DNA from 3 places in the Pseudomonas palleroniana genome. Region 1 is predicted to be linked to each of the others. Evidence: riboswitches for the same ligand, from Rfam matches in the RefSeq annotation. Region 1 holds a riboswitch; each other region holds the start of a gene.
What was found. A riboswitch is a leader RNA that binds a small molecule or an ion and turns the genes downstream of it on or off. The one in region 1 is predicted to bind cobalamin.
Positions count from the first base shown of each region.

Region 1 (3,267 bases):
CCAGGCTGTCGAAGTCTTCCCCGGCCGGCATGCTGGTTTTATCTGCGTAGCGGGTCAGGATCACGCTTTGGGCGATATCCGGCAGGGTCAGCTCGGTTTCCAGCAGTGCCGCACACGCCGCCACGGCGGTCACCCCGGGAATGATCTGGAAGGGAATGCCCAGCTCGCGCAAGTGCCGGATCTGCTCGCCAATCGCCCCATACAGGCTGGGGTCGCCCGAGTGGACCCGCGCCACATCCTGGCCGTTGGCGTGGGCGGTCTTGATCAGCTCGATGATCTGCTCCAGGTGCAATTCGGCGCTGTTGACCAGCGTTTGCGCCTGATGACCTTCCAATACCGCCGCCGGCACCAGCGAGCCCGCATAGATAATCACCGGGCAGCTGCGGATCAGCCGCTGGCCTTTGACGGTGATCAGTTCCGGGTCGCCGGGGCCTGCGCCGATGAAGTAGACGGTCATGGGGAGTTCCTGTTGAAAAACGGGCGAGCATGAAGATTGTTCATGATCGAGGAGGGCAATTATCGGGATTTCAGCCGGCGCACGCCAATGCAAAGGTGGCCTGGGGGGATTTTCGGCGGCTGATCAACAAGCGGGCAGGGGCGTTGGCGAGCTGCTCGGCCAAGGCCAGGGCGGCGCTTTCGGCAACGCCGTAACAGCCGGTATGGGCAAAGGCAATCGCGGATTTATGGCTCAGACGGTGTTCAAACGTCGCCAGGTGTTGCGCACTGAAACAGCGTAAGGGCAACCCCAACTGTTCGGCCAGTGCGAGCAATCCCGGTTCATGCTGTTTGTGATCGATACTCGCCAGTGCCGTGACCTGCTGGCGCTCGATACCGCCCTCGGCCAGGGCGGCGTCAAACAGCGCCAGCAGGGCGTGAACCTCACAGCCCCGCTGGCAACCCAGGCCGACCACCAAGGTCATGCCGAGTAGTGGCCGTCGCGATTGCGCCGGAACAACCAGGCGCTGATCAAGCCCAGGGCCAGCCAGAACAGCACGTTAGTCAATTGCGAGGCAATCTTGAACTGCGCTTCCAGGGCCTCCGGGGCCAGCATCGAATGCACTGCCGGTTGCGGCGCACCGATGATATGGGGCACGGCGAGGATCGCCACGCCCAACACTTTAAGCAGCCAACTGCGGCCAAATACCAGCAGCGCGATACCGGCGGCGGTGGAGGCGGCCGTGCCGATCCACCAGATCTGGCGCTGGGCCAGGTCCGCCGCGGCGGTGCCCGGCAACTCGGGTGGCAAGCCCAGGGTCGGGGCCAGTACGAACGTCGCGTAACCGGCCAGGCCCCACAGCAGGCCCTGCGCGGTACGGGTGGGCGCGCGCAAGGTGTAGAGACCGGCCAGCATCAGCGCGAAACCGACGGAGACCACCAGGTTGCCCCCGGTGGTAGACAGCACACGCTGCCAACCGTCTTCAGGCTCCCAGGCCTCGGCATCGTGGGTGTGGGCGGCGGCGCCTGCGGCATGTTCATGGGCGACTTCGGCCGTCGCCGGGGCCTTTTCAAAGGTCTCCGCCTGCAGAATCAGCGGGGCGACCCAGAAACTTTGCAGCAAGGTCAGCAGCAAGGCGGCCAGCAAGCCGGTGAAACCTGCGGTTTGCGCAATACGCTTGATCATGTCGACAGGTCTCAGTGGCACGGGAACGCGGCGCTGTGGCGGGTATCATGCGCGGCGTTATGCACCGCCTCGATATGCGAGAAACCGGCGAAGTAAACCAGGCACGCGCCCAGGATCGACGCACCGATGGCGGCCGTCAGGCGTTGGCTCAAGGTAGAAGTGCCACTGGTGGCGGGCGAAGTGCTGCTGATGATCGACATGGCGCGTCCCTTTTCTTCGGTTTCAGGGTGACACGAGCGCATGCAAACCCCGCGAGCCAGGCCCGCAGCGTTCTGAACAGCGCCCGCCCACCGCGGGTTTGTTATCTGATTTTTCGGGCCGGTCTCCGGGCTCGCGAGGGGCACTCTGCACAGAGGCCTGAAAGCATCGCCTTCCCATGCATTCGCACAGTGGCTGTGACACTTCGCTCGCTTACCGTTGCGGGGGCAGCACCGGACTTGCCATAGATGGCTCACCGGTTTCCCGTTTCACCCTTTGCAGGGCACCCGAAACAAGACACGTAGGAAAGCATGCAGGGCGACGGTAGTCAAATTGGTCGTGCCCCTGTAGCCTTGCACCTTCGAGGTTCTTCGGCCCAGGTCGAAGCTAAGAAGGGAACGCGGTCAAGCCGCGGCTGCCCCCGCAACTGTGAAGGGTTCAACTGACTGCCACGCCACTGCCGATAACGCGGGAAGGCGCAGCCAGCGCCGGTCGCAAGACCCGCAAGCCCCAAGCCAGGAGACCTGCCTCGCAACCGATTTTCCAATTCAACCGGGCGGGGTGATCCGGTGACGAAATCCGCTGCTGCGCGCCGCCGCAGGGCCTGTCGTCCCGTCTGCCCGCCCCAAAAGGGCATCCGATGAAAACACTGGCCAAACTCCCCGTCACCATCGTTACCGGCTTTCTCGGCTCGGGCAAAACCACCTTGCTGCGGCATATGCTCGACAACGCCCAGGGCCGTCGTATCGCGGTGATCGTCAACGAGTTCGGTGAACTGGGGATCGACGGTGAAATCCTCAAGCAGTGCTCCATCGGTTGCACCGAGGAAGAAGCCAATGGCCGCGTCTACGAACTGGCCAACGGCTGCCTGTGCTGCACCGTGCAAGAGGAGTTCTTCCCGGTGATGCGCGAATTGGTGGCGCGGCGCGGCGACCTCGACCATATCCTGATCGAAACCTCCGGCCTGGCCCTGCCCAAGCCGTTGGTGCAAGCCTTCCAGTGGCCGGAAATCCGCAACGCCTGCACGGTTGACGCGGTGATCACCGTGGTCGACAGCCCCGCCGTGGCCGCCGGTACCTTCGCCGCCTTCCCGGACCAAGTGGACGCCCAGCGCAAACTGGACCCGAACCTGGATCACGAATCGCCGCTGCACGAGCTGTTCGCCGATCAACTGGCCAGCGCCGACCTGGTGATCCTCAACAAGACCGACCTGATCAACCCCGAAGACCTGGCCCGCGTGCGCCTGGAAGTGGCCGAGGAGTTGCCGCCGGCGGTGAAGATCATCGAAGCCAGCAGCGGCCGCTTGCCGCTCGACGTGCTGATCGGCCTGGGTGCCGGCTCCGAAGAACATATTGACGGTCGGCATAGCCATCACGATCACCACCACGACGGCGAAGAGGAACACGACCACGATCACGACGCCTTCGACTCCATCTCCATCGACCTGC
Region 1 covers NZ_CP092411.1:4,102,081-4,105,347, reverse strand. The annotation lists gene cobM (precorrin-4 C(11)-methyltransferase) at 1-457, opposite strand, end outside; gene MJP36_RS18590 (cobalamin biosynthesis protein) at 528-920, opposite strand; gene MJP36_RS18585 (CbtA family protein) at 917-1,621, opposite strand; gene MJP36_RS18580 (CbtB domain-containing protein) at 1,633-1,821, opposite strand; cobalamin riboswitch at 1,921-2,125, opposite strand; cobalamin riboswitch at 2,167-2,365, shown strand; gene cobW (cobalamin biosynthesis protein CobW) at 2,460-3,267, shown strand, end outside.

Region 2 (3,267 bases), 1.8 Mb from region 1:
TTAGCACAGCGGGTCGTGGTCGTGTCAGCCACGCCGGTATCTACTTGGGCGATAACCAGTTTATTCACTCCAGCAGCCGTCGCAGCGGTGGTGTTCGCGTCGACAGCCTGGGTGACAGCTACTGGAGCAAAACCTTCATCGAAGCCAAGCGCGCACTCGCGATGGCCCCGACTACGGTTACCGCTAGCAAGTAAAGTTAAAGTGATACTTGAAGTTTGACGTGTAAGCGCTAGAATCCCTGGATATTGTTGGAATCCGTTCGCGCAAGCTTTGCTTGCGCGTTCTGGTTTTCAGCGTTCGGCAGCGAAAAGCCGCATCCAGACCAGGATTGTTCTGCCCATGTCGACCTCAGCCCGCCTCATTCTGCTTGTTTGTGCCGCGCTCCTCAGCGCCTGCGCAAGCCGCCCACCACCCGCTCCAGTGGCCGTCAAGCCCAAGCCGGTGTTCAATTACTCCACACAGAGTTTCTCGCCAGCTGCCGAAGACGTGCTCTTCCGTGCGCTGGGCCTGGTCGGCACGCCTTATCGTTGGGGCGGCAACACGCCAGATTCCGGGTTTGATTGCAGTGGCCTGATCGGTTTCGTCTACCGTGATGCGGCGGGCATCTCGTTGCCGCGTACCACCCGCGAATTGATCGTGATGCGTGCGCAGAATGTCAGTGAGGAAAACCTGCAAACCGGTGACTTGCTGTTTTTCGCCACGGGCGGCGGTTCGCAGGTCAGCCATGCCGGTATCTACGTGGGTGAGGGGCGTTTTGTACACGCCCCACAGACTGGCGGTACAGTGAAGCTGGATACGTTGGCCAAAGCGTATTGGCAAAATGCTTACTTGAGTGCCAAGCGCGTGCTGCCGGCAAACCTGGCTCGTAATCCATAAACACCGCCCAACGCTGCAACAAGCGGGTGCAATGCCCGCTTGCCGCTTTGGCTTGTCCGGCCAGCTTTAATTGACGCTCCACCCCCAACCCACTAACCTTCGCGGCTTGTTCCAGGTGCTCTGTGACCTAGGGGTCGACAGGGTGAAACAGGGAAGCCGGTGAGTGAGCGCGCTTGTACACAGTGCTGCCGCGATCCCGGCGCTGCCCCCGCAACGGTAAATGAGTCAAGACGCTGCCTTTTGCCACTGTATCGCCCCGCGATATGGGAAGGCGCAACGTCGGCTTGCTCTTTTGTAGAGCGCCACTCATGAGCCCGGAGACCGGCCTGAAACATCCAACAGCATCACGGTGGGCGATGCTTGGCTGTCTGTTTGGTCTTTTTTCTGCCCGCCGTTTTTGTTCAGCCCCAACGGAGAGCTGCCATGACTGATTCCCCTGACCGCGATGAACGCCACCTGGCGCGCATGTTGCGCAAAAAAGCCGTCATCGATGAGCGGATTGCCAACTCCCCCAACGAATGCGGATTGCTGCTGGTGCTGACCGGCAACGGCAAAGGCAAAAGCAGTTCGGCGTTCGGCATGCTCGCTCGCGCCATGGGCCACGGCATGCAATGCGGTGTGGTGCAGTTCATCAAGGGGCGTAACAGCACCGGCGAGGAATTGTTCTTCCGCCGCTTCCCCGAACAAGTGCGTTTTCATGTGATGGGCGAAGGCTTTACCTGGGAAACCCAGGACCGTCAGCGCGACATCGCCGCTGCCGAGGCTGCCTGGGCGGTTTCCCGCGCAATGCTGCAAGACCCGAGCATTGGCCTGGTGGTGCTGGATGAGTTGAACATTGCCCTCAAGCACGGCTACCTCGACCTGGATCAGGTACTGAGCGACCTGCAAGCCCGCCCGCCGATGCAGCACGTGGTCGTGACGGGGCGCGGTGCCAAGCCTGAACTGATCGAAATGGGCGACACCGTCACCGAAATGGGCATGCTCAAGCACGCGTTCCAGGCCGGTATCAAGGCACAGAAGGGCGTCGAACTTTGAACCAGCCCCGTCATTGCCCAGCCGTGTTGATTGCCGCACCGGCGTCCGGCCAGGGCAAAACCACCGTCACCGCCGCGCTCGCCCGTTTGCACCGCAACCTGGGGCGCAAGGTACGCGTGTTCAAGTGCGGGCCGGACTTTCTCGACCCGATGATCCACGAGCGTGCCAGCGGTGCGCCGGTCTATCAGTTGGACATGTGGATGGTCGGCGAGCAGGAAAGTCGTCGTCTACTGTGGGAAGCTGCGGGGGAGGCCGACCTGATCCTGATCGAAGGCGTGATGGGCCTGTTCGACGGCACCCCGTCCAGCGCCGACCTGGCCCGTCACTTCGGCGTGCCTGTCCTGGGCGTGATCGACGGCACCGCCATGGCTCAGACCTTTGGTGCCCTGGCCTTGGGCCTGGCGCGTTACCAGCCGGACTTGCCGTTCGCCGGCGTGCTGGCCAACCGCGTGGGAACCCTGCGCCATGCGCAACTGCTTGAAGGAAGTCTCACTGAGGGCCTGCGCTGGTACGGCGCACTCTCCCGGGAAACCGGGATCGAGTTGCCCAGCCGTCACCTGGGGCTGGTGCAAGCCAGCGAATTGAATGACCTGGATGTACGCCTGGATGCTGCCGCCCAGGCCCTGGGCAGCAGCTGCGAGGTGGCTCTGCCGCCGCCGGTGAGCTTTGCCGCCCCGGAGCTGATCGAGGCCGAACCGCTGCTCGCCGGCGTACGTATTGCCGTGGCGCGCGACGAAGCGTTCGCCTTCACCTATGGCGCCAGCCTTGACGTGCTGCGGGCGATGGGCGCCGAGCTACGCTTCTTTTCGCCGATTCACGATCGTGAATTGCCTGACGTCGACAGCCTCTACTTGCCCGGCGGTTACCCGGAGCTGCACCACCGCGCGCTGTCGGACAACACACCGATGCTCGACGCCATCCGCGCCCACCACGCTGCCGGCAAGCCTTTGCTCGCCGAATGCGGCGGGATGCTCTACCTGCTGGACTCGCTCACGGACGTTGAGGGCACCCGCGCCGAACTGGTCGGCCTGCTGCAGGGTGACGCAGTGATGCAAAAGAAACTCGCCGCCCTGGCCCTGCAAAGTGTCGACTTGCCGGAGGGGGTGCTGCGCGGCCACACCTATCACCATTCCCTGACCAGCACCCAGTGGCAGCCGATTGCCCGAGGCTTGAGCCCCAATGGTGGGCGCGGCGCCGAAGCGGTTTATCGTCAGGGGCGGATGACCGCTTCGTACGTACACTTCTACTTTCCGTCCAACCCCCAAGCCGTTGCCGCGCTGTTTGCGCCCGATGTCGAGGTCGCAACCACACCATGAGTGACAACGCTTTCCCCCAGGCCGATCGCGACGCGGTCTA
Region 2 covers NZ_CP092411.1:2,343,519-2,346,785, forward strand. The annotation lists gene MJP36_RS10755 (C40 family peptidase) at 1-194, shown strand, start outside; gene MJP36_RS10760 (C40 family peptidase) at 340-876, shown strand; cobalamin riboswitch at 973-1,220, shown strand; gene cobO (cob(I)yrinic acid a,c-diamide adenosyltransferase) at 1,300-1,911, shown strand; gene MJP36_RS10770 (cobyrinic acid a,c-diamide synthase CobB) at 1,908-3,227, shown strand; gene bluB (5,6-dimethylbenzimidazole synthase) at 3,224-3,267, shown strand, end outside.
Region 2: another riboswitch for cobalamin. It lies ahead of cobO (cob(I)yrinic acid a,c-diamide adenosyltransferase); the one in region 1 lies ahead of MJP36_RS18580 (CbtB domain-containing protein).

Region 3 (3,267 bases), 1.5 Mb from region 1:
CCGAGTCGGTGCCGAAGGTAAACGCATCCAGCGCACGGCGATGCCACAGGCACACCGCCAGGCCCAGGACCGCCACCGGCACCGCCAGCCCTACCGAGGGCCAGCGTACGCCGCTGAGGTTGCCCAGCAGCCAGAACAGGATGCCCCGGGCCTGTTCGGAACTGGCCGACTTGGTGATCAGGAAGGCGGTGAGGGCATTGAACAGCTGTGAGCCGGCAATGCCGGCGAGGATGATCTGCCCGGTACCGCTGGCCGAACCGCTGGCGCGCGCCAGCAGAATCACCAGGGCAAACGCCGCCATGGCGCCGACAAAGGCGCCGGCCGACAGCGAAATCAACCCGCCGCCCACGCCGATCAGCGCCACCAGCACGGCGCCGGTCGAGGCGCCGGCGCTGATGCCCAGCAGGTATGGGTCGGCCAGCGGGTTACGCAGCAATGACTGCAAGATCACTCCGCACGTCGCCAACCCCGCACCGCAGGCGGCGGCGACCAGGGTGCGGGTCAGGCGGTAGTTCCACACCACGCCTTCATCGATCGGGTCCAGTGCGTAGCCGGCCGCCCACAGTTTGTTGGCGAGTACCTGCAACACCACCTGCGGTTCGATGGCGGTTTCACCAATGGCCACGCCCGCGAGGATCGCGAGCAGTAGCAGGATGAGGGCGAGCAAGGGACGGATCATTTCGGCAGGTCGTAGCCGTCGATGGCACCGGCCAGTTGTTCCAGGCCATCGAACGTGCGCAGGCTGGCCTGTAGGGCCAGGGCGTCAATAATGATGATGCGGTTGTTTTTCACCGCATCCATGTTGCGGGTCACCGGGTCGGTGCGCAGGAACGCGAGTTTCTTTTCATGGTCGTCGGCCGGGTAGCGGCGGCGGTCCATGCGGGCGATTACCAGGAAGGTCGGGTTGGCCTTGGCCAGGGTTTCCCAGCCGACGGCAGGCCACTCTTCATCGGACTGCACCACATTGGTCAGGCCCAGGGTGTCCAGCATGAATTGCGGAACGCCCTTATGCCCGGCCACGTAGGGGTCGCTGGCCATTTCGGCGCTGGAGAACCAGACCAATGCACTGGCCTGTTTGAGCCCTTTGCTTTGCGCGGTGGCAACGGATTTTGCCAGGCGTGCCTTGAGCTCATCGTTCACTTGTTGGCCGCGCGCCTGCACGTCGAAGATCTCGGCCAGTTGGCGGATGCTTTTATACACGGTGTCGATACGGAAAGGCTCCAGCCGCGTCCCGTCGGCACCCACCAGGTTGTCCTTGCCTTCGCAATCGGAGGGCAGCACGTAGGTGGGAATCTTCAGTTCAGCAAATTGCTCGCGGGTGCCGACCACACCTTGCGGGCCGACCACCCATTCCAGCTCGGCGGCCACCAGTTGCGGGCGCTTGGCGATCACGGCTTCGAAACTCGGCTCGTTGTTGGCCAGGCGCTCGACCTGGTCGTTCTGCGCCTTGAACCGGGGCAGCACATCGTTGAACCACAGCGAGGTGCCGACCACTTTATCCGCCACACCCAGGGTGTAGAGCATTTCGGTGGCGGCCTGGCCGATGGTCACGCTGCGTGCAGGGGCCTGTTGGAAGGTGACTGGGTTGCCACAGTTTTCCACGGTCAATGGGTACTGGCTGGGGGCGGCTTGGGCCAGGGCACAGAAGCCAAGACCGGTGAGCAATGCGCTAAAGCGTGGCAGCATGGGGCAATCTCCGTTTGAACCGTACAAGTAGCTGGGGAGGTACGGTCGTGGAAATACAGCCATTAACGCTGCCGATGGGGCAGGGCAAGGATGTCCTTCCCGGACACCCCGCCGGTTAGTGATCGAGCTTGAGCCGGCAGGTCTCCTGACTGATGCGTCGTCGCCAGGCTCCGGCCTTCCCGGACAAGGTCCAGTGGCATCCAGGAGCAGGCTCAGCACCTACAGTTGCGGGGGCAGTTCCGATTGACGCGGGTGGACCGCGCTTCGGATTCCCTATTAGTCCCGTTTGGGAACCGGCGCGGTATGGTAGTTGATTAGAGCGAGGTGAAATAGCCCAAGGTGGGCCTGCTCACAGACGAATGTCCTCAGGGCCCTGGATCAGCGCTTCGATTCGCGTGCCGGTGGCGCGTTCTTCGTTGCTGAAACCGTCGTAGTCGGCCAGGTTGGCGAAGCGGATGCCGGTCAGGCGTTCTATCTGGATCACGCTGCGCTGGTAGGTCCTGAGCTGGCCGAACACCAGGTCGAGCTGCCCCAGTTCGCGGGTTTGGTCGATCATGTAGGCGCTGGCGGACGGTTTGCCGTCGTCGTTGAGGTAGGCGACCACTTTCCAGAAGGCCTTGGGGATTTGCACGCCGCGGTATACGCGGTCATCGTCGGCGTACACCGGGCCGGTAAATACCGTGGCCCTGGCTTTCCAGCGTTGCGTGTTGTCCAGAATGTAGTCTTCGAGTTCCAGCCAGGTCTTCTGGTTGAACCCGCTCATCTGCGGCGAGCAGTTGGTGAAGTGGAAGGTGTCGAGGTTGGCGGTCTGCGCCACGTCACCCCAATTGGGATCTTGGCGGCGCACCAGATGGCCGCGATCCAGGCCATTGTTGGCATAAAGCGCGTCGCCTACCTGTGCTTCGATAGGCAAGCGACCGTCATAGGCCCAGCTGTCGTTGCTGCGAATAATCTCCACGTGCTGGTTGCCGTCGATGTTGACGCCGACATACAGCGCGAGCCGTTTCGAGCGCGACATGGTGATCGAGAAGTGCGTGTAGTCCAGGCGCTCACCACCCCCCTTCAAGACCTGTACATCATCCGCCAAGGCCCCTTCAGCCGTGGGCCAGGGCACCACGAAACTGCCGAGGAAATCCTCTGCGTAGCCGTGCCGGTCCTTCAGGTCGTTGGCCGAGGTGACGCGGGGCGTCGCCGCCCGTGCCTCCAGCAGCGTGGGGCTCGCAGTGATCAACGGGCGCAGGTCAGCGAGCCGTGGGCGGTACGACAGGTCAATCTTGGCTTTACGTGCGGGCATCGGTAAGTCCTCCTTGGATAAACACGACTGCAACATAGGTTAATGACAATTGATGACACGCGTTAACCCCTGGGGGCTATCCTGAAACGGTTACCCGGACGTTCACCCCATGCCAACAAGGAGCCAGTTCATGTGTGATCACCCTTTGCGTAACCCGGTTTTTTGCCTGATCCCGCCCTATATGCTCGACCAGATCGCGCGCAACGGCGACAAGGCGCAGCGGGACGTCGCGTTACGTACCCGCGCCAAGGACAGCACGTTCCGCTCGCTGCGCATGGTCGCGGTGC
Region 3 covers NZ_CP092411.1:2,601,756-2,605,022, forward strand. The annotation lists gene MJP36_RS11940 (FecCD family ABC transporter permease) at 1-679, opposite strand, end outside; gene MJP36_RS11945 (ABC transporter substrate-binding protein) at 676-1,686, opposite strand; cobalamin riboswitch at 1,805-1,999, opposite strand; gene MJP36_RS11950 (DNA/RNA non-specific endonuclease) at 2,036-2,980, opposite strand; gene MJP36_RS11955 (M4 family metallopeptidase) at 3,111-3,267, shown strand, end outside.
Region 3: another riboswitch for cobalamin. It lies ahead of MJP36_RS11945 (ABC transporter substrate-binding protein); the one in region 1 lies ahead of MJP36_RS18580 (CbtB domain-containing protein).